3 regions of the Erwinia sp. E602 genome follow, and region 1 is predicted to be linked to each of the others. Evidence: predicted binding sites of a transcription regulator. Region 1 holds the regulator's gene; each other region holds the start of a gene.

Region 1 (7,293 bases):
TCGGTGCTCGACAGCGAAGGAAAACGCATGCGCGGTGCCTCAACGCTGTCACAGCAGACGGCGAAAAACGTCTTTTTGTGGGACGGGCGCAGCTGGCTGCGTAAAGGGCTGGAAGCCGGACTGACCGTGGGCATTGAGACCGTCTGGAGTAAGCGGCGTATTTTAACCGTCTATCTCAACGTGGCCGAGTTTGGCCCGGGGGTGTTTGGCGTAGAGGAGGCGGCCCAGCGCTACTTCCGTAAGCCCGCCAGCCGTCTGACGCCGGCGGAAGCGGCGCTGCTGGCGGCCGTGTTGCCGAGCCCGCTGCGCTTCAGTGCCGCGGCGCCCTCAGGCTACGTACGCCAGCGCCAGCAGTGGATCCAGCGCCAGATGCGTCAGCTGGGCGGCGAGGGGTTCCTGCGCCAGCACAGGCTACACTGAACGCAGCTGATCTCCCGATGACGCTACTGAACGGCGGCGTCATCGCAGCGGGCAGCGTGCAGCAGCCGGTTACTCTTCGTCGAAGCCGGCGTTAAACAGTTCGATCACCGCCGCCAGCGCCGCCTGCTCCTGCGGGCCGCTGGCCTCCACCTCGATATGGCCGCCTTTGGCCGAGTCGAGCATCAGCAACGCGATCACGCTGCTGGCTTCCGCTTCCGTACCACTCTCATTACGCAGCAGCACCTCGGCGTCGAAACTCTGTACCAGCTCGAACAGCTTCATTGCCGGACGGGCGTGCATCCCCAGCTTGTTCTTAATTTCAACGGTCTGCTTTACGGTCATGATTTACGTTTTTCCAGCGTACGGTGGCGGGACTGCACGTTTTTACCGCGCGAACGGAAGTAATCGGCCAGCTGCTCGGCAACGTAGACTGAACGGTGCTTGCCGCCGGTACAGCCAATCGCCACCGTCAGATAGCTGCGGTTGTTGGTTTCCAGCATTGGCAGCCACAGTTCCAGGTAGCTGCGGGTCTGATAGATGAAGTTATGCACTTCCGTATGACGGTCAAGGAATGCCGCCACCGGACGGTCGAGCCCGGTCATCGGGCGCAGTTTCGGATCCCAGTGCGGGTTGGGCAGAAAACGCACGTCAAACACGTAGTCCGCATCGATCGGAATGCCGTGCTTAAAGCCAAAGGATTCAAACACCATGGTCAGTTCACGTTCGCGCTTGCCCAGCAGGCGCGTGCGCAGCATCTCTGCCAGCTCGTGCACCGACATTTCGGAGGTGTCGATGATCAGGTCAGCGCGGGAGCGCAGCGGCTCCAGCAGGTCGCTCTCTTCGTCGATAGCGCTTTCCAGCGACAGGTTCTTACTGGAAAGCGGATGCAGGCGGCGGGTATCGCTGTAGCGCCGGATCAACGTGTTGCGGTCCGCATCCAGGAACAGCAGCTGTGGGGAGAAACAGTCGGGCAGGCTGTTGAGTGCGGTTTCAAAAATCTCCGGTGACTCCGGCATATTACGCACGTCGATACTCACCGCCGCTGAGATATTGCGCGACGACAGCGAATTGGCCAGATCGGGAAGCAACACCACGGGCAGGTTATCCACGCAGTAAAAGCCCATATCCTCCAGCGCCCGCAGCGCGACGGACTTCCCGGAACCTGAACGACCGCTGACGATCATCAGCACCATTAACTCTTCCCCCAAATTAATCTCATTCCACGGACCGACGCGGCGTCAGTTACCGCGCTGCCATCACTCACGATGATGGACGATCGTGGTCTTCCGTCATAATCTCATACAGCTCTTCATCACTCTGCGCCGCACGCAGCCGGCGACAAACGCTCTTATCGGCCAGCCGCTTCGCCACCAGCGACAGCGTGTGAAGATGCGTTTTACACTGATCGGCAGGCACCAGCAGGGCGAATAACAGATCGACCGGCTGGTTATCGATCGCATCAAAGGCGATCGGCTGCTCCAGGCGGATAAAGACGCCCACCGCGCGCAGCGTATCTTCTTCCAGCTTACCGTGCGGGATGGCGATGCCGTTGCCGATACCGGTACTGCCCATTTTTTCGCGCGTCAGAATCGATTCAAAGATCGTCTGGTGCGGAAGGTTCAGCTGCTTTGCTGCCAGCTCGCTGATGATTTCCAGCGCCCGCTTTTTACTCTGGCAGTGTACGTTGTTACGGGTGCAGGAGAGGGTCAGCACGGCGCCCAGTTCCAGTTTCAGATCGTTATTTGTCATAGTTTCACTTACGTATTCACTGCCGCAGGGCGGTTAGCGCGGGCCGCTGCTCTGGCCAGGCGTTAAGCTGCCGGATTGATTAACGGCTCGTCCCCTGACGGGAAAACGAGCCGAAAACGGTTTCAGGCGCCCGATGGCGGCTGAAAACATCAATGCATGGTGAAATTTAGTGTTGTTTCAGTTTGTCTTTATGTTTATTGATCTGGCGTGTCAGCTTGTCAATCAAACCGTCAATCGCCGCGTACATATCTTTTTCTTCCGAGGTCGCGTGGATCTCCCCGCCATTTACATGCAACGTCGCATCCGCAATCTGCGTCACCTTTTCCACTTTCAAAACAATATAGACCTGGTTAATGCGATCAAAATACTGCTCTAACTTGGCGAATTTTGTGGTCACAAATTCGCGCAGTGGTTCGGTTATCTCAACGTTCTGTCCAGTGATATTCAGTTGCATGTGGTCTTCCTTCTCAGTTCATTCACACCAGCTGTTTGCGCTGATTTGAGGGTGGGATGGATAAAGACTCTCGGTATTTTGCCACAGTACGGCGCGCGACCATAATTCCCTGATCGGAGAGCAGGGTGGTCAGCTTGCTGTCGCTGAGCGGTTTGGCGGGGTTTTCCGCCGCAATCAACTTCTTAACCAGCGCACGGATGGCGGTGGATGAGGCTTCTCCACCGCCTTCGGTATTCACATGGCTGGAGAAGAAGTACTTCAGCTCAAAGATGCCACGCGGGCTGTGCAGATATTTCTGCGTGGTGACGCGTGAGATCGTTGATTCGTGCATCTCAACGGCGCTGGCGATATCGGCCAGCACCATCGGACGCATAAACTCTTCGCCCTGTTCAAAGAACGCCTGCTGTTGATCGACGATGCAGCGGGTCACCTTCAGCAGGGTGTCATTGCGGCTCTCCAGACTTTTAATCAGCCACTTCGCTTCCTGCAGGTTGCTGCGGATGTACTGGGAATCGCTGTCGTTGCGCGAGGCGGTTCCCAGCGCGGCATACTGCTGGTTGATCTTCAGGCGCGGGATGCTGTCTCCATTCAGCTCGACCGTCCAGCGGTTGCTCACCTGGCGCACCAGCACGTCCGGGATTACGTACTCCGGCTCCTGGGTATTGATCGACTGTCCGGGGCGCGGATCGAGCGACTGAATCAGCTGCATCGCCTCTTTCAGCACCTCTTCCTTCAGGCGGGTGACGCGCATCAGCGAGCGGAAATCGTGGTTAGCCAGCAGATCCAGATGTTCACTGACGATCAGCCGCGCCTCTTTCAGCAGCGGCAGATCGGCGGCAAACTGCGACAGCTGCACCAGCAGACAGTCACGTAAATCCCGCGCGCAGACGCCGATCGGATCGAAGCGCTGCACACGTTTCAGCACAGCTTCCACTTCGTCCAGACTCAGCTCATCGTTGCCGATGCTCTCCAGAATATCTTCCAGCGCAACGGTTAGATAGCCGGTGTCATCCACCGCATCGACAATCGAGGTGGCGATCGCCCGATCGGTGTCGGTAAACGGGGTCAGCCCCACCTGCCACATCAGATAATCCTGCAGAGACTGGGTGGTTTCGCCCTGATAAACCGGCAGCTCATCGTCGTGATAATCGGTGCCGGTGCCGGACGGGGTGCCGGCGGTGTAAATCTCATCCCAGGTGGCGTCCAGCGGCAGCTCTTCCGGCATATCTTTCTGTTCGAGCGCTTCACGGGTATCCAGCGAATCGGTTTCCTGATATTCGCGGGAGTCCACCTCTTCATGGATATCGGTCTGTTCAAGCAAAGGATTACTTTCCAGCGCCAGCTGAATTTCCTGCTGAAGTTCAAGCGTAGAGAGCTGCAACAGGCGGATAGCCTGCTGCAGTTGTGGCGTCATGGCAAGCTGTTGGCTCAGCCTGAGTTGTAAACCTTGCTTCATAATCAGGACCACAATTCCATTAAAAACTTACCCCGGATGAACACCTTATCAGAGTCTGAACTCTTCGCCTAAGTAGACACGCTTAACTTGTTCATCAGCGAGGATTTCGGCGGGGGTACCGTGGGCGATCAGATGCCCCTGGCTGACGATATAGGCCCGTTCACACACCGACAGCGTTTCACGCACGTTGTGATCGGTAATCAGCACGCCAAGACCGCTGTCGCGCAGATGTTCGATGATCTTTTTAATGTCGATCACCGAAATCGGATCGACGCCGGCAAAGGGCTCATCCAGCAGAATAAACTTCGGATTGGCGGCCAGCGCGCGCGCAATCTCCACGCGGCGGCGTTCGCCACCGGAGAGCGCCTGGCCAAGGCTGTCGCGCAGGTGTTCAATATGGAATTCCGCCATCAGCTCGTTGGCGCGATCCGAGCGCTGCTCGCTGCTCAGATCGTCACGGATCTGCAGTACCGCCATCAGATTGTCATACACGCTCAGGCGGCGGAAGATCGATGCTTCCTGTGGCAGGTAGCCGATGCCGCGACGGGCGCGGGCGTGCAGCGGCAGAATACTGATGTCTTCATCATCAATGACGATGCGCCCGGCATCGCGCGGTACGATGCCGACAACCATGTAAAAGGTGGTGGTCTTGCCCGCGCCGTTGGGACCCAGCAGGCCAACAATTTCACCGGATTTCACCCGCAGGCTCACATCCTCAACCACGCGACGGCCTTTATAGGCCTTCGCCAGGTTTTCCGCTATTAAGGTTGCCATAGTTATTAGTTACTCTTTTTCTGACCGTTAGACGGCGTGCCTTTGTCCTGCAGCTGCGACGGTACCAGCACGGTGGTGACCCGTTTGCCGGTGTTGCCATAGGCCTGCATTTTCTGCTCTTTCACCAGATAGGTGATGCGATCGCCTTTCACGTTGCTGTCCAGCTGCTCAAGGTAAGCGTTACCCGTCAGCTCAACGAAGTCCTTCGCCAGCTCGTAGTGCATCTTCTGCGCGTGGCCTTTGACCGGCTTGCCGTTGTCCTGCATCTGGTAGAAGGTCGCCGGGCTGCCGTAAGCATCCACGATGGTCTTATTGCTGTCGCCGCCGGGACGGGTCACCACCACTTTATCGGCGGTGATTTTGATCGAACCCTGGGTGACTATCACCTTACCGGTAAAGGTGGCGACGTTCCCCTGCATATCAAGGGCCTGGTTTTCAGAATCGACGTTAACCGGCTTGTCGGAGTCGCCCGTCAGCGCCAGGGCCGGCACGCTGGCCGCCAGCAGCAGCGCGGCTGTCAGTAACTTAAGGTTGTTTTGCATTTTGAATTTCATAAGAGGTTTTGACCTTTTCAATCAGCTCGGCGGTTTTCTTCCGTAAGTTTCCACGCATCTTCATACCGGTAGAGTTAAAGTTGCTGCCATAAAGCGTTACCCGATCGTCCGAGGTGATATCCTGGGTGACCAGATTCACCAGCGCATTATCGGTGGTGATGCGCTTAAGCTGCGCCTCCGGCGTCAGGCTGTTCACTTCGACGTTACCATACAGATACAGCAGGCGATCTTTGGTCAGTTTGGCTTTGTCAGCCCGTACCGACCAGGTCGCCACTTTGTTTTCGTCATAGGTAGTCATCACCGGCTTATCGAACCAGCTGACGGATTCTGCCGCAAAATAGGTGACTTTTTCTGAGTCGAGCCGGTAACTCAGGCTGCCCTCGGGGTTATACACCACCGTATGGGAATTATCGCTCAGATAGGTCGGTTCACCGTTATCCGCCGAGGCGTTGCGATCGGCATCGTCAGAATCGGTCAGATTCCAGCCGATCAGCACGATTGCCACCAGGGCCAGAAATAGCGTAATCCAGCGTCTTGTTTTACTCATACCGACTGCCCTTTGGCCTCATCAAACTTACCCTGCGCGATTAAGATCAGATCGCAGATTTCCCTCACGGCACCGCGCCCACCCGCAATCCGGGTGACATAGTCGGCACGCGGCAGCAGCACCGGATGCGCATCGGCGACGGTGACGCTCAGGCCCACCCGGGCCATGACCGGCCAGTCAATCAGGTCATCACCAATGTAAGCCACCTGGTCTGCCGTTAGGGCTAGTGTATCCAGAAGTTCGTGGAAGGCCACCAGCTTATCAGATTGCCCCTGGTAAAGATGAGTAATCCCCAGAGTCGCACAGCGATCTTCCAGCAGTTTTGCCTTGCGGCCGGTGATGATCGCCACCTCGACCTCAGAGGTCAGCAGGCAGCGGATACCGTAACCGTCACGCACGTTAAACGCCTTCAGCTCTTCACCCTGGTTGCCCTGGTAAATGATGCCGTCGGACATTACGCCATCTACGTCGCAAATCAATAACTTAATTTCCGTGGCCCGTGCCATCACTGACTGGCTGACCGGGCCGTAACAGGTCTCAACGGTTGCTGCCGGATTGCTCATGTTCAAAAATTTCCTTGTTAGACCACGCCGGCGCGCAGCATGTCATGCATATGGACCACGCCCAGCAGCAGATCGCCATCCGCGACCAGCACCGAGGTAATGTTTCTGTTTTGCATCAGGTTAAGCGCGTCCACCGCCAGGGTGTTCGCCCGCACGCGGATGCCGCCCGGCGTCATCACGCTGGCGATGCTGGCCTGCTGAATATCAATGCCCATATCGAACACCCGGCGCAGGTCACCGTCGGTAAAGATGCCTTCGATTTTCATCAGGTCGTTGCAGATGACCGTCATACCCATGTTTTTGCGCGTGATCTCCAGCAACGCATCGCGCAGCGAGGCATCGCGACTGACGTGCGGCATCTCGCTGCCGCTGTGCATAATATCATCAACGCGTAACAGCAGCTTGCGCCCCAGCGCGCCGCCGGGGTGCGACAGCGCGAAATCCTCTGCGGTAAAGCCGCGGGCTTTCAGCAGCGCCACGGCCAGCGCATCGCCCATCACCAGCGTCGCGGTGGTGCTGGTTGTCGGGGCCAGGCCCAGCGGGCAGGCTTCCTGAGGCACTTTAACACACAGATGAATCTCTGCCGCGCGGCCCATTGCGCTCTCGGGGCGGCTGGTCATGCAGATCAGCCGCACCCGCAGGCGTTTCAGTACCGGGATCAGCGCCAGAATTTCAGACGATTCACCGGAATTTGAGATCGCAATCACCACATCATTCGGGCTGACCATGCCGAGATCGCCGTGGCTGGCCTCGCCGGGATGGACGAAAAAGGCCGG
Region 2 (7,293 bases), 600 kb from region 1:
CGGCTTACGCACACCCATATCCTGCGACTGATAGATTTTATCGGCGGCCTGTAGCACTTCCGGATACTGCGATGGCCAGAAGCTGTAGTGCAGACGGTTGGTATTGGAGAGGATCACCACCCGGTCGCCCTGCTCGCGAAGTTTATGCATGATGGCAATCACTTCCGGACGCACGCCGACAAATACCGCCTGCCAGCCCGCCGCAAACTGCTCAAAGCTCAGCGCGATATCCAGCTGTTCAGACATTTTTTCCGCGAACAGCGCGTCGCTAATCTCACCGCGCTCATGCTGGTGGAAGCTGTCGTCCATTTTAAAATGGCTTTGCAGCGTGGCTAACGGCACCCGCCCGAGATCGCTCCAGACCCCAAGCACCCGGTTGAAATCAATATCAACAATGACGTTACCTAAATCAAAGATATACAGCATGGTCGGCTCCTTTTGCTCCGGTGAGTTATTCACTCTAGCGGGAAAATGGCAGGCTGAACAGGTGAGGCGCAGGAAAAGCGGGGTGACTAGTCCTGGTATAAGTTGACACCTTCAGCCAGCGATCAACGCCTGATGAACCTCATCAGGCGTTTTATATTTTAGCGCCAGATGTGGACGCTCCCCGTTGTAGATTGCTACCGACTCCGCCACCATTTTTTTTGCCTCATGCAGATCGGCCGGACGGTGCAGGAGAAATTCCGTTTTCAGTATCCCGTTGACTCTTTCTGCCAGCGCATTCTGATAACAGTCGTAACCATCGGTCATCGAACAGGTTATTCCATATTTTTGATGCATCGCCTGATACTTTTCCGAGCAATACTGGATCCCCCTGTCTGAGTGGTGTATCAGTTTCAGTTGACCGCGCCGGTGTCGTAAGGCACAGCGAAGCGCCTCCATAACCTCTTCAGTTTTAAGGCTTTCATGGACGTGGTAGCCCATGATTTTACGTGAGCAGGCGTCGGTTATCAGACTCAGATAAACCATGTCACCCCGGGTTGGAAGATATGTAATATCTGCAACCCAGGCCTGTTCAGGACGGCTAATTATCACCTGGTCTGGACCCTTTTTTAGCAGATTTGGATGCCTGCGGAACCGATGATGGCTGTTAGTTGTTTTGTGGTATGCACGCTTGCAGGGAACCAGCATTCGGTGTTCAGACAGCAGTGTGAACAGCCTGTCACGCCCCACTGGCGGGGCTATCTGTGCCTGGCTGTGAAGCAGGTAATGAAGTTTCCGTGTGCCTATTCGCGGCTGGCGTAGCCTGACTTTCGCCACGAAACGTATGACCTCAGCCGACTGCCTCCGGCGGGCGATATCCCGTTTGTTTTGCTGGTACCAGGACTGTCTGCTGTGCCCAAAAAACTGACAGACACGGCTGACCGTCAGCTTTTTGGCCGGAGTTTGCGCGAGGACTTCCCGGGCCGCTTTTTTACGATGCTTACCCCGTAATCATTTTTTAAAACGTTCACAACCGCTTCAAAAAACTCAGCTTTCTGGCTGACCAGTTCAAGCTGTTCTTCAAGTTCCTTGATTCTTTGTTGTGGTGTGAGAGGGGTCGGGGGCTGATTCACAGGCAGACTCCTGGTTGAGAGATTGGGCAAAGTTGGACTCCAGTTAAGGCGTCCATGTTTGCGTAACCAGGACAGAACGGTTGAACGTCCCTGGATGCCATAGCGCTGCTGGGCTTGTTTGTAGGTCAGTTCGCCTTTCTCGACCTGCTCAACAACGGCCAGTTTAAAAGACAGAGTGTAATCTCGTTGGGTGCGTTTGAACTCAGTATTCATCACGTTCTCCGGAATTAAGTCGGAAACGTGTCAACGCTATTCAGGACGGGTCAGGGCGAAAAAAAAGGCCGGAGATTATCCGGCCTTATCGACGTTGTTACCCGGGAAAGAACTTACTCTTTCGGGCCGCGGCCAGCGCGTTTACGGTCGTTTTCAGTCAGGTGACGTTTACGGATACGTACGGAAGCCGGGGTCACTTCTACCAGTTCGTCATCATCGATGAACTCAAGCGCCTGCTCGAGGGTCATCTTCTGTGGCGGAACCAGGGTGGTGGCTTCGTCAGTACCGGACGCACGCATGTTGGTCAGCTTCTTACCGGTCAGGCAGTTCACGGTCAGGTCGTTAGAACGTGAGTGAATACCGATGATCTGGCCTTCATACACTTCCGCACCGTGGCCGAGGAACAGCTTACCGCGATCCTGCAGGCTGAACAGGGCGAACGCAACCGCTTTACCCTGGCCGTTAGAGATCAGCACGCCGTTCTGGCGCTGGCCCACTTCGCCCGGACGCACGTCGTCGTAGTGGCTGAAGGTGGAGTACAGCAGGCCGGTACCGGAAGTCATGGTCATGAATTCGTTACGGAAGCCGATCAGGCCACGGCTTGGGATTTCGTAGTCGAGACGTACGCGGCCCTTGCCATCCGGATCCATGTTTTTCATGTCGCCTTTACGCTCGCCCATCGCCTGCATCACAGAACCCTGATGCTGTTCTTCGATGTCGAGGGTCACGTTTTCGAACGGCTCCTGCTTGCGGCCTTCGTGCTCACGGAAGATAACTTTCGGACGGGATACCGCCAGCTCGAAACCTTCACGACGCATGTTTTCGATCAGAACTGACAGGTGAAGTTCACCACGACCTGACACGCGGAAGGCGTCAGCATCCGGGGTTTCTTCAACACGCAGTGCCACGTTGTGCACCAGCTCTTTGTTCAGACGGTCGAGGATCTGACGTGAAGTCACGTACTTACCTTCTTTACCACAGAACGGAGAGGTGTTAACGCAGAAGAACATGGTTACGGTTGGTTCATCAACGCTCAGGGCCGGCAGCGCTTCCACGTTCTGCGTGTCGCAGATGGTGTCAGAGATGTTCAGCTCACCCAGACCGGTGATGGCGATGATGTCGCCCGCTTCCGCTTCGCTCGCTTCGATACGCTCCAGGCCCATATGGGTCAGAACTTTACCGACTTTCGCGTTGCGGGTTTTGCCTTCGCTGTTGATCACGGTGATCTGCTGGTTAGGCTTCACTTTACCGCGCTTGATACGGCCGATACCGATCACGCCCAGGTAGTTGTTGTAGTCCAGCTGGGAGATTTGCATCTGCAGCGGCGCTTCCAGCTCAACCTGTGGTGGAGAAACGTGTTTCACGATCGCTTCGTACAGCGGAGTCATGTCTTCCGCCATATCTTCATGATCCAGGCCGGCGATGCCGTTCAGGGCAGAAGCATAGATGATCGGGAAGTCGAGCTGTTCGTCGGTCGCGTCCAGGTTCACGAACAGGTCGAAGACCTGGTCAACAACCCAGTCAGGACGCGCGCCAGGGCGGTCAACTTTGTTAATTACCACGATCGGCTTCAGACCATTAGCAAATGCTTTTTTGGTCACGAAGCGGGTTTGCGGCATCGGGCCATCCATTGCATCCACAACCAGCAGCACCGAGTCGACCATAGACATCACACGCTCTACCTCACCGCCGAAGTCGGCGTGTCCTGGGGTATCAACGATGTTGATGCGGTAGTCGTTCCATTTAATGGCGGTGTTTTTTGCGAGGATGGTAATCCCACGCTCTTTCTCCAAATCGTTGGAGTCCATTACGCGTTCGGTTGCTTCGGTGCGGGCGTCAAAGGTCCCGGACTGCTGCAGCAACTTATCAACCAGGGTAGTTTTACCGTGGTCAACGTGGGCAATAATGGCGATGTTACGCAAATTTTCGATCACAGCTTTGCCTCAGGCATTTAGAAATAGCGCGCTATTGTACACGGATTAATCGAAGGACTGAACAGGATCACAAATTTCATCTAAAGATAACTGTCCGGATTGCTTTTGCAGCCATTTTCAGTGCAAACATTGCACTGAGTCGAAAAATTGCACCAAAACAGTGCCCATTTATCACTCAATGGCACCAAAATGGTGCGCGATTTCCATCGTGGTGCAGTCCTCGTCTTACGAGAGGGCGCATCATAGCGCTTTTTAGGCGTAATTAGAAAGTTGGCATAGATTTCGCTTTAGTTCATACAAGCGAAAAATGCCAGTTTCCACAACGGTTGATAGCTTGTCAGAGATCTTTATTATCGGAGTCAGCGCGGTCATGAGCCATGCGCACCCGTGAAGGTCTCTAAACACGACGACAACAAAATCCAGGAGAGTTAAGTATGTCCGCTGAACACGTTCTGTCGATGATGAATGAGCACGAAGTCAAATTTGTTGACCTGCGTTTTACCGATACTAAAGGTAAAGAGCAGCACGTTACCATTCCTGCACATCAGGTTAACGCTGACTTCTTCGAAGAAGGCAAAATGTTTGACGGTTCTTCTATTGGTGGCTGGAAAGGCATCAATGAATCCGACATGGTTCTGTGGCCAGACGCGACCACAGCAATGATCGACCCGTTCTTTGCGGACACTACCCTGATCATCCGTTGTGACATTCTTGAGCCAGGCACGCTGCAGGGCTACGACCGTGACCCACGTTCCATCTCCAAGCGTGCAGAGGACTTCCTGCGCTCTTCCGGCATCGCAGACACCGTTCTGTTCGGACCTGAGCCAGAGTTCTTCCTGTTCGACGACATCCGTTTCGGCAGCAGCACCTCCGGTTCTCACGTGGCTATCGACGATATCGAAGCCTGCTGGAACACCGGTAAAGAGTACGAAGGCGGCAACAAAGGCCACCGTCCGGGTCTGAAAGGCGGCTACTTCCCGGTACCACCGGTCGACTCTTCACAGGACATCCGTTCTGCTATGTGTCTGACCATGGAGCAGATGGGCCTGGTGGTTGAAGCTCACCACCACGAAGTGGCAACCGCAGGTCAGAACGAAGTGGCCACCCGCTTCAATACCATGACCAAAAAAGCCGACGAAATTCAGATCTACAAATACGTTGTCCACAACGTAGCGCACGCCTACGGCAAAACTGCGACCTTTATGCCAAAACCAATGTTTGGTGATAACGGTTCCGGTATGCACTGCCATATGTCTCTGTCTAAAGGCGGCACCAACCTGTTCTCTGGCGACAAATACGGCGGCCTGTCTGAAATGGCGCTGCATTACATCGGCGGTGTTATCAAGCACGCTAAAGCGATCAACGCCCTGGCTAACCCGACCACCAACTCATACAAGCGTCTGGTCCCAGGCTACGAAGCTCCGGTAATGCTGGCTTACTCAGCCCGTAACCGTTCTGCTTCTATCCGTATCCCGGTGGTTTCCAACCCGAAAGCGGTGCGCATCGAAGCACGCTTCCCGGATCCAGCGGCTAACCCGTACCTGTGCTTCGCGGCACTGCTGATGGCAGGCCTGGACGGCATCATCAACAAGATCCACCCTGGCGATGCGATGGACAAAAACCTGTACGACCTGCCGCCGGAAGAAGAAGCTGAGATTCCAAAAGTGGCCGGTTCTCTGGACGAAGCGCTGGCTGCACTGAACGAAGACCGCGAGTTCCTGACCCGTGGTGGCGTGTTCACTGATGACACCATCGATGCCTACATCGCACTGCGTCAGGAAGAGATGGACCGCGTGCGTATGACTCCGCACCCGGTTGAGTTCGAACTGTACTACAGCGTTTAATTTTACGTAGTTCACCCGGTGACGTTGCGACAGTGGTTGACCTGCCGCCGCAACGGAGCCCGGGATTTTGTTGCCGTGGAAACTTCAGCCCATCTCCGGATGGGCTTTTTTCTCCGCCCGGCGTCGTCAAACGCGACGAAAAACGGGCTGTGAGACTATAATGCACCAACATGGTGCAAATAATTCACGCAGGAGAACGCTGTATGGCAGCTGGCACGCAGCCCGATGCTGGGCAGATTCTCAATTCTCTGATCAACAGTATTTTACTGGTTGATAGCGATCTGGCGGTTCATTACGCCAATCCCGCCGCTCAGCAGTTGCTGGCGCAAAGTTCCCGTAAGCTGTACGGCACGCCGCTGCCGGAGCTGATGGGCTATTTTTCCCTGAATATTGCGGTAATGCTTGAGAACCTGGATGCAGGTCAGGGCTTTACCGACAGTGAAGTAACGCTGGTGGTCGACAGTCGGGCACACATTATGTCGCTGACCGCCCAGCGCCAGCAGGATGGATTGATCCTGCTGGAGATGGCGCCGATGGACAACCAGCGCCGTCTCAGCCAGGAGCAGCTGCAACACGCTCAGCAGGTGGCCGCGCGCGATCTGGTTCGCGGGCTGGCCCATGAGATCAAAAACCCGCTCGGTGGCCTGCGCGGGGCCGCACAGCTGCTGGCGAAAGCGCTGCCCGATCCATCGTTAACCGAATACACCAAAGTGATCATTGAGCAGGCCGATCGCCTGCGCAACCTGGTGGACCGGCTGCTGGGCCCGCAACAACCCGGCATGCACGTCACCCAGAGCATTCACCAGGTCGCCGAACGGGTGGTCAATCTGGTGTCGATGGAGCTGCCGGACAACGTGTCGCTGGTACGTGACTACGATCCGAGCCTGCCCGAACTGCCCCACGATCCGGACCAGATCGAGCAGGTGCTGCTGAACGTGGTGCGTAACGCGCTGCAGGCGTTAGGCGACGCCGGCGGCACCATCACCCTGCGCACCCGTACCGCCTTTCAGCTGACGCTGCACGGTACCCGCTACCGCCTGGTGGCGCGTATTGATGTTGAAGATGATGGCCCGGGTATTCCTGCGCAGCTGCAGGACACGCTGTTTTACCCGATGGTCAGCGGCCGCGAAGGCGGCACCGGGCTGGGTTTATCTATTGCCCGCAGCCTGATTGACCAGCACTCCGGCAAGATCGAATTTAAGAGCTGGCCGGGCCACACTGAATTTTCTGTTTACTTGCCTATTCGCCAGTGAGGTTTCTATGCAACGAGGGATAGTCTGGGTCGTCGATGACGATAGCTCCATCCGCTGGGTGCTTGAACGTGCGCTCACTGGAGCCGGTTTAAGCTGTACCACCTTTGACAGCGCCAGCGAGGTGCTTGATGCCCTCGCCAGTAAAACCCCGGACGTTTTGTTATCAGACATTCGTATGCCGGGGATGGACGGGCTGGCGCTGCTGAAGCAGATCAAACAGCGCCACCCGATGCTGCCGGTGATTATTATGACCGCCCACTCCGATCTGGAGGCCGCGGTCAGCGCCTACCAGCAGGGGGCGTTTGATTACCTGCCCAAGCCGTTTGATATTGATGAAGCGGTGGCGCTGGTCGAGCGCGCCATCAGCCATTATCAGGAGCAGCAGCAGCCGCGTAACCAGCCGGTCAGCGGCCCGACCGCCGATATCATCGGTGAAGCTCCGGCGATGCAGGACGTATTTCGCATTATCGGCCGCCTGTCACGTTCGTCGATC
Region 3 (7,293 bases), 1.6 Mb from region 1:
TCCTGCCGGTTTCCCTCCAGCCGCATGGCAAAGGCTTCCTGGAGCCGGGTATGCAGGTGGCCACCATCGATCACTCAATGTGGTTCCACCGGCCTTTCGATCTCAACGACTGGCTGCTGTACAGCATTGAGAGTACCTCCGCTTCCGCCGCCCGCGGGTTTGTGCGCGGAGAATTCTACAACCAGCAGGGCACGCTGGTTGCCTCAACCGTGCAGGAGGGCGTGATCCGCCAGCGCCAGCCGTAAAGCAAAAAAAAGGCGGGCCACTCGGCCCGCCGTCATGCTTATTATTTTAGCGCACTACCCTTCTTTTCAATCACGTTACTGCATGGGAAAACTTACTGGTTGTAGGCATTCTCGCCGTGGCTGTTGACGTCCAGACCTTCACGCTCCTGCTCTTCCGGCACGCGCAATCCAACAATCATGTCTGCCACTTTGAAACCGATAAAGGCGACGACCGCGGTCCAGACGATGGTGACCAGCACGCTGAATAGCTGTACCCACACCTGATGGCCCATGGTCACGCCTTCCGCATAACCGACGCCGCCCAGAGAGGAGGAAGCGAATACGCCGGTCAGCAGGCAGCCGATAATACCGCAGACGCCGTGCACACCGAACACGTCGCATGGGTCATCCACGCGCAGCCATTTCTTCAGGGTGGTGACGCCCCAGATGCCGCCCAGGCCAGCGACCACACCGATAATCAGCGCACCGCCCACGCCGACATAACCACAGGCCGGGGTAATGCCCACCAGACCCGCAATCACACCGGAGCTGACGCCCAGCAGTGAAGGCTTACCGCGCAGCGCCCACTCACCAAAGGTCCAGCTCAGCATTGCGCCGGCGGTAGCGATAACGGTATTGAGGAACGCCAGGCCGGCGATTTCGTTAGCGGTACCGGCAGAGCCGGCGTTGAAACCGAACCAGCCAAAGTAAAGGATCGCCGTACCGGTGAACACCATCGGCAGGTTGTGCGGCTTGAAGGCTTCTTTACCAAACCCGGCACGTTTGCCCAGCAGATAGGCACCAACCAGACCAGCCACCGCGGCGTTAATGTGCACGACGGTACCGCCGGCGAAGTCCAGCGCGCCGTCCAGCGCCAGGTAACCACCCGCCCACACCATGTGCGCAATCGGCAGGTAGGCGAAGGTCAGCCAGATCACCACAAAGATCAGCAGGGCTGAGAAGCGAATACGTTCGGCGATAGCGCCAACGATCAGGCCCACGGTGATACAGGCAAATGAAGCCTGGAAAGCCACGTGGATGTACTGATAGTAAGACCCCATCACTTCCGTCGGCGTGATGCCTTTCAGCATTGCCCAGTTAAAGCTGCCGAAGAAGGCGTTCCCTTCGCTGAAGGCGAGGGAGTAACCGTAAACCAGCCACAGCACGCAGACGATAGCAAAAGTCATCGCCACCTGGGTCAGTAGTGACAGTACGTTCTTGGCACGGATCAGGCCGCCGTAAAACAGCGCAATGCCGGGTATAGTCATAAACAGCACCAGCGCGGTGCAAATCATCATAAAGGCGTTGTCCGCTTTGTCCGCAACCGCCGGAGCGGCGGCGAAGGCCAGCGACGGTAACGCGGCGATGCCGGCAAGGCCAAACTGAGCAAGTTTTTTCATTTTATCTTTTCCCATCACAATGTTTAGCCAGGACTTACAGGGCGGCTTCGTCGGTTTCACCGGTACGGATGCGGATCACCCGCTGCAGCTCGGCAACGAAGATCTTACCGTCGCCGATTTTGCCGGTGTAGGCCGCTTTGCTGATCACATCAACCACTTCATCAATCTGATCGTCAGCGATCGCCACGTCAATTTTCACTTTCGGCAGGAAGTTCACGCTGTACTCTGCGCCACGATACAGCTCCGCATGCCCTTTCTGACGGCCAAACCCTTTTACTTCGGTAACGGTCAGCCCCTGAATGCCGATAGACGACAGCGCTTCCCGGACGTCTTCCAGCTTGAACGGTTTGATGACCACGGTAACCAGTTTCATTCGATCCCCTCCGGCAATTAGAAATTGTTTGTTTGTCAGACACGCTTTTAACTAAGCAAAGGCTATGCCAACAGTTGAAAATCAGAAATATCTGGAGGATTGGGCGTAGCAAACAGCCTGGTCAGGGTCTATGGCGGCGGAGAGAATGCGTCACTGAGTCAGTTGCTCAAAAAAAACGCACCAGAACGGTGCGTTATGCTTTAGACCAGTGCATTGATGGGGTAATGGCTATTTTTTCGCCTGCTGATGGTGCAACGCCAACGCCCCCTCACAGGGCGTTAGCGGCCGCCAGCTCTTCACCGGCCAGCTGCAGCTGATACATCTGCCAGTAACGTCCTTCGGCGGCCAGCAGCTGCTCATGGCTGCCTCGCTCCACGGCCTGCCCGCGATGCAGCACCAGAATGGTGTCGGCTTCGGTGATAGTGGAAAGCCGGTGGGCGATGACCACCAGCGTGGTGTGCCGCCGCACCGCCCGCAGTGCGCCCTGAATCGCCTGTTCGGTACCGGAGTCAATATTGGCCGTGGCTTCATCGAGGATCAGAATTTTAGGGGTGGCCACCAGCACCCGTGCCAGCGCCAGCAGCTGCTTCTGCCCCACCGACAGGTTGTTGCCCTGCTCGCCCAGCCGGCTGTGGATCCCCCCTGGCATGCTGCGGGCCAGCGTCGCCAGCTGCACCGTTTCCAGCGCCTGCCACACCGCCTCCTCACCGATATCACGCCCGAGGGTAACGTTAGCGAAGAAGGTGTCCGCCAGCACCACCGGATCCTGCTGCACCATCGCCACGCCGTCGCGCAGCACGCCGTGGCTGAGGGAGGCGAGCGGACGGCCGTCGAGGCAAATGTCGCCCTGATCCAGCGGATAGTAGCCCATCAGCAGGCTGGCAAGGGTGCTTTTACCGCTGCCGGTATGCCCGACCAGCGCGACAAAATGCCGCCCTTCGACCTGCAAATCGATATCATGCAGCACCGGTCGTCCGGGCTGGTAAGCAAAGGTCAGCCCCTCGATATCAATGCGTCCGCTGGTCAGCGGCCGCGAATCGTCACCATAAGGCTGTCGCGGTGCGTCCATCAGTTCAAAAATACGCTCACCGGCGACCACCGCCTGCTGCAGCATTGACTGCTGGGTGGTCAGTTCGATTAACGGCTCGTTCAGGCGGCCAAGATAGTTGATAAACGCGTACAGCACGCCCACCTCAATCGACCCGGCTGACGAAAAGCCGAAAAGCAGCATCAGGCCACAGAGGATCATCGCCGAGAACAGGCTGAGCAGCGGGCGCAGCAGAAACCCATCCAGCTTCAGCGTCTGCATGCGGGCCAGGTAGTGCGAGCGGCTGGCGCCGCCGATCCGTTCACCAAAGCGCGCCTGCTGGCGGAACTGCTGGATCACGCTCATGCCGTTAATCACTTCGTTAAAACCGTTGTTGATGTCTGCCAGGTAGCTGCGCACCCGCCGCACGATCGGCGTGCTGTAGCGCTGGTAAATCAGCATCACTATCAGTACCGCCGGGAAAATAGCGATCGCCACCAGCGCCATTCGCCAGTCGAGGCTGAACATCGCCACCAGCATCGCCCCGACCAGCGCTGCGCTGCGCAGCACGGTGGCCACCACGGTGACGTAGAGATCGCGCACCACTTCGGTATCGTTAGTGACGCGGGAGATAATCTGGCCCACCGGTTGCGTGTCAAACGCGCTCAGCGGCTGGCGCAGCGCGGCATCCATCACGTCGGTGCGCAGACGCTGGACCACCCCCACCGCCGCCCGGTTGAACAGCAGCGCCTGCGCATAGTGCAGCCCCGCCGCCAGCAGCTGCAGCAACAGATAACAGGCCACCAGCCCGGCGGCCAGCCCCAGCGGCATCTGATGCTTCGCCACCATATTGTCAATAAAGTAGCTGACCAGTACCGGGCCAAGCACCTCTGCCGCCGCCGCGATCCACAGCATGCCCACCGCGAGGCCGAGCGATTTACGCCACGGTGCGCCATAGGCCAGCAGCCGTTTCAGCGTAGGCCAAAGCTGAGCGCTACTCGCCATCTGTGTTCCCCTGTTCGGTTTCATCATCATCCAGCGCCGCTTCCAGCTGCTGATAGCGGTACATATCGCGATACCAGCCGGCTTCACCGCTCAGCTGCAGGTGATCGCCACGCTGGACCACCCTACCCTGTTGCAGGACCAGAATTTCGCTGGCTTCGGTCAGGGCCGACAGCCGGTGGGCGCTGATAATCACCGTACGGCCCTGCCCCCAGCTGCGCAGGTTGTGCAGGATCTGGTGCTCGGTGCGCCCATCAACCGCCGACAGCGCGTCGTCCAGCAGCAAAATTTCCGCATCCAGCAGCAGCGCGCGGGCGATCGAAATGCGCTGCTTCTGGCCACCGGAGAGCATCACGCCACGCTCGCCGACTTCGGTTTCATAGCCGCCCGGCAGGCGCAGAATGTCATCATGCACCGAGGCGAGCCTGGCGGCCTGTTCGATGTCGCTCTGCGTCGCACCGGGGCGGCCAAGGGCAATATTGTTAGCTACGGTGTCCGAGAACAGGAACGGCGTCTGGCTGACTACCGCCAGCCGGCTACGCCAGCCGTCCAGCTGCAGCCGGGGCAGCGGAATATCGTGATAGCGGATCTCCCCCTGATCGCTATCAAAATGGCGCTGAATCAGACTCAGCAGGGTACTTTTCCCGGCACCGGTCGGGCCGCACAGGCCGAGCATCTGGCCGGGCTGCAGGCAAGTGGTCACCGCGTGCAGAGCCGGGATTTTCGCCTCCGGATAGGTAAATTCCCGCATAGCTATCTGCAGTGGACCGCGCCCGGCCGGCACCACTTCGCTGCCGTCGGTGACGGTCGGCGCTTCGGCCAGCAGCGACTGGATGCGGCTCCAGGCGGCGCTGCCGCGTTCAACGATGTTGAACATCCAGGCCAGCGCCAGCATCGGCCAGATCATCAGCCCGAGGTACATAACAAAGCTGGTCAGCTGCCCGAGCGTCAGGCTGCCGTGCCAGACCATCCAGCAACCGCCGCCGATCGCCAGCAGGTTAGACAAGCCGATCGCCACGTAGATGGTCGGATCAAAGCGGGCATCCACCCGCGCCACGCGCAGGTTTTTCTCGCCGGTGTCGCGGGCAATCCCGGCGAACTGCGCCGACTGGCGGTCTTCCAGTCCGAACGCTTTGATCATGCGGATGCTGGTCAGGCTCTCCTGAGTTTGATCGTTCAGTGACGAAAAGGCGGCCTGCGCCAGCTTAAAACGCTGGTGCAGCTGGTCACCGTAACGCTTAATCACCAGCGCCATCACCGGCATCGGCAGCAGCGCCAGCAGCGTGAGCTGCCAGCTGATTTGCGTACTCATCACGATCAGCACCGCGCAGCCCATCACCAGCGAGTCGACCAGCGTCAGCACCCCCTCTCCGGCGGCAAACACCACCCGATCCACGTCGTTGGTAGCGCGGGCGATCAGATCGCCGGTGCGGTGGCGCAGATAAAATTCAGGATGCTGGCGGCTGAGCTGACGGTAGAAGTCTTCGCGCAGCTCGACGGCCAGCTGATAAGAGGCTCCGAACAGCAGCACCCGCCAGACGTAACGCAGCAGATAGACCACCACCGCAGTAATCAGCATCACCGCAATCCACCACAGCACCTCGCTGCGGCCCATCTGTTGGTGGCTGACGCCGTCGACCAGCGTGCCGACCACCCGCGGTGGCAGCAGCTGCAGCAGCGCGATGAGGATCAGCAGCAACACTGCGCCCAGATAGCGGCGCCATTCACGCAGAAAATACCAGCTCAGTTGGCTAAAAAGTCGCACAAAAACATCCTGATTATTGACCGGAAAAGGGGGACGGCAGCCTGCTACGGGGCGACCGGCAGCGCGGTGGTGTATTTTATCTCTTCCATGGCAAAACTCGAAGTCACATCGGTAAGTCCGGGAATACCGTTGACCAGCCGCTTGTAGAACGCATCGTAACTTTTCATATCCGCCACCTGAACGCGCATCAGATAGTCATACTCGCCCGCCATGCGGTAAAAGCCCATCACTTCCGGCATCGCCTGCACCAGCGCGACAAACTGCTGGAACCAGCTGCTGCTATGGTTCTGCGTTTTTATCACCACAAACGCCGTCAGCCCCAGCCCGAGCTTTTCACCGTCCAGCAGCGCGACCCGGCCGCGAATATAGCCCTCATCCTCCAGCCTTTTCAAGCGTTTCCAGCAGGGAGTGGTGGTCAGGCTGACCGCATCGGCCAGCGCCTGTAAAGAGAGTGTACAATCCTTCTGAAGCAGGTTTAGTAGCATGCGGTCTTTTTTATCCAGCGATTCTGGTAGCATAATTTTCTCCACAGGCAATAAAACAGAGCATCAGTATAGTAACCTTTTCCCCGGCTACCTGGCTAATCTGGTTTCCTGACTTCTTACCTCAAGGATGACTGTTATGACCAGCCAACTGAAACGCCAAATTTTGATCGCCTTGCTGTTTGCAGCCGTGGCGCTGACCTGGGGAACCACCTGGATGGCGATGAAAATTGCCGTGCAGACGGTACCGCCCGTTTTTGCTACCGGCCTGCGCTTTCTCTGCGCGGCACCCATCCTGCTGCTGCTCGCGCGCTGGCGCAAGGCGCCGCTGCTGTTTCCGGCAGGCCAGCGCGGCTTCCAGCTATGCGTGACGCTGTTTTACTTCGCCATTCCCTTTACGCTGATGATTTACGGAGAGCGCTACACTTCCTCCAGCCTGGCGGCGATTATCTTCGCTACCATGCCGGCCGCGGTGCTGGCCGCTTCGCTGATCTTTTTGCGTGAGCGGACCTCGCTGCAGCAGCTGCTGGGGCTGCTGATCGCCACCGGTGCGCTAAGCACTATTCTGTGGCATGAGAGCCACGCCAGCGGCGGCAGCCAGATAAAGGGCATGCTGGCGCTGGTCGCGGCGGTGCTGATCCACGCCGTGATGTACGTGCAGTGTAAAAAACGCTGCGCCGGTATTTCGGTGTTGAGCTACAACGCCCTGCCCTGTCTGGGGGCCGGAGTGCTGCTGACGCTTGCCGGGCTGACCGAGTCACCGCGCTGGGAAAACATGGCTCCCGAGGCGCTGCTGGCTATCCTGTGGCTTGGGGTCATCGCCGGGGTGTTCGGCATTCTCTGCTACTTTGCTCTGCAGCAGAACGCGCGCCCGTTCCAGGCCTCGCTGGTGTTTCTGGTTTTTCCGTTGATTGCCATCGCCGTTGAGAACCAGATGAGCGGCAGCAGCGTCAGCGAGGAGTCGCTGATGTTGCTGCTGCCGTTCCTGCTTGGCCTGCTGCTCACGCTGTACCGCGGGCC

The links. The regulator sigma-54, encoded in region 1, starts transcription at its own class of promoters, with help from an activator protein. The targets are predictions, from matches to a motif close to GTTGGCACANNTTTCGCTNT.
Region 2: glnA (glutamate--ammonia ligase) is a predicted target of sigma-54. The motif match lies at 3,973-3,992, and genes of this name have one in related genera.
Region 3: glnK (P-II family nitrogen regulator) is a predicted target of sigma-54. The motif match lies at 2,050-2,069, and genes of this name have one in related genera.

What each region holds. Positions count from the first base shown of each region.
Region 1 is NZ_CP046582.1:498,111-505,403, forward strand. Features, by position in the region: gene mtgA (monofunctional biosynthetic peptidoglycan transglycosylase) at 1-420, shown strand, start outside; gene npr (PTS phosphocarrier protein NPr) at 490-762, opposite strand; gene rapZ (RNase adapter RapZ) at 759-1,613, opposite strand; gene ptsN (PTS IIA-like nitrogen regulatory protein PtsN) at 1,681-2,169, opposite strand; gene hpf (ribosome hibernation promoting factor) at 2,336-2,623, opposite strand; gene rpoN (RNA polymerase factor sigma-54) at 2,646-4,079, opposite strand; gene lptB (LPS export ABC transporter ATP-binding protein) at 4,128-4,853, opposite strand; gene lptA (lipopolysaccharide ABC transporter substrate-binding protein LptA) at 4,859-5,407, opposite strand; gene lptC (LPS export ABC transporter periplasmic protein LptC) at 5,379-5,954, opposite strand; gene kdsC (3-deoxy-manno-octulosonate-8-phosphatase KdsC) at 5,951-6,517, opposite strand; gene kdsD (arabinose-5-phosphate isomerase KdsD) at 6,535-7,293, opposite strand, start outside.
Region 2 is NZ_CP046582.1:4,742,839-4,750,131, forward strand. Features, by position in the region: gene yihX (glucose-1-phosphatase) at 1-426, opposite strand, end outside; partial or broken gene GKQ23_RS23350 (IS3 family transposase) at 513-1,769, opposite strand; gene typA (ribosome-dependent GTPase TypA) at 1,883-3,703, opposite strand; gene glnA (glutamate--ammonia ligase) at 4,138-5,547, shown strand; gene glnL (nitrogen regulation protein NR(II)) at 5,751-6,800, shown strand; gene glnG (nitrogen regulation protein NR(I)) at 6,808-7,293, shown strand, end outside.
Region 3 is NZ_CP046582.1:3,703,198-3,710,490, forward strand. Features, by position in the region: gene tesB (acyl-CoA thioesterase II) at 1-245, shown strand, start outside; gene amtB (ammonium transporter AmtB) at 338-1,624, opposite strand; gene glnK (P-II family nitrogen regulator) at 1,659-1,997, opposite strand; gene GKQ23_RS18575 (SmdB family multidrug efflux ABC transporter permease/ATP-binding protein) at 2,266-4,029, opposite strand; gene GKQ23_RS18580 (SmdA family multidrug ABC transporter permease/ATP-binding protein) at 4,019-5,791, opposite strand; gene GKQ23_RS18585 (Lrp/AsnC family transcriptional regulator) at 5,836-6,309, opposite strand; gene GKQ23_RS18590 (DMT family transporter) at 6,413-7,293, shown strand, end outside.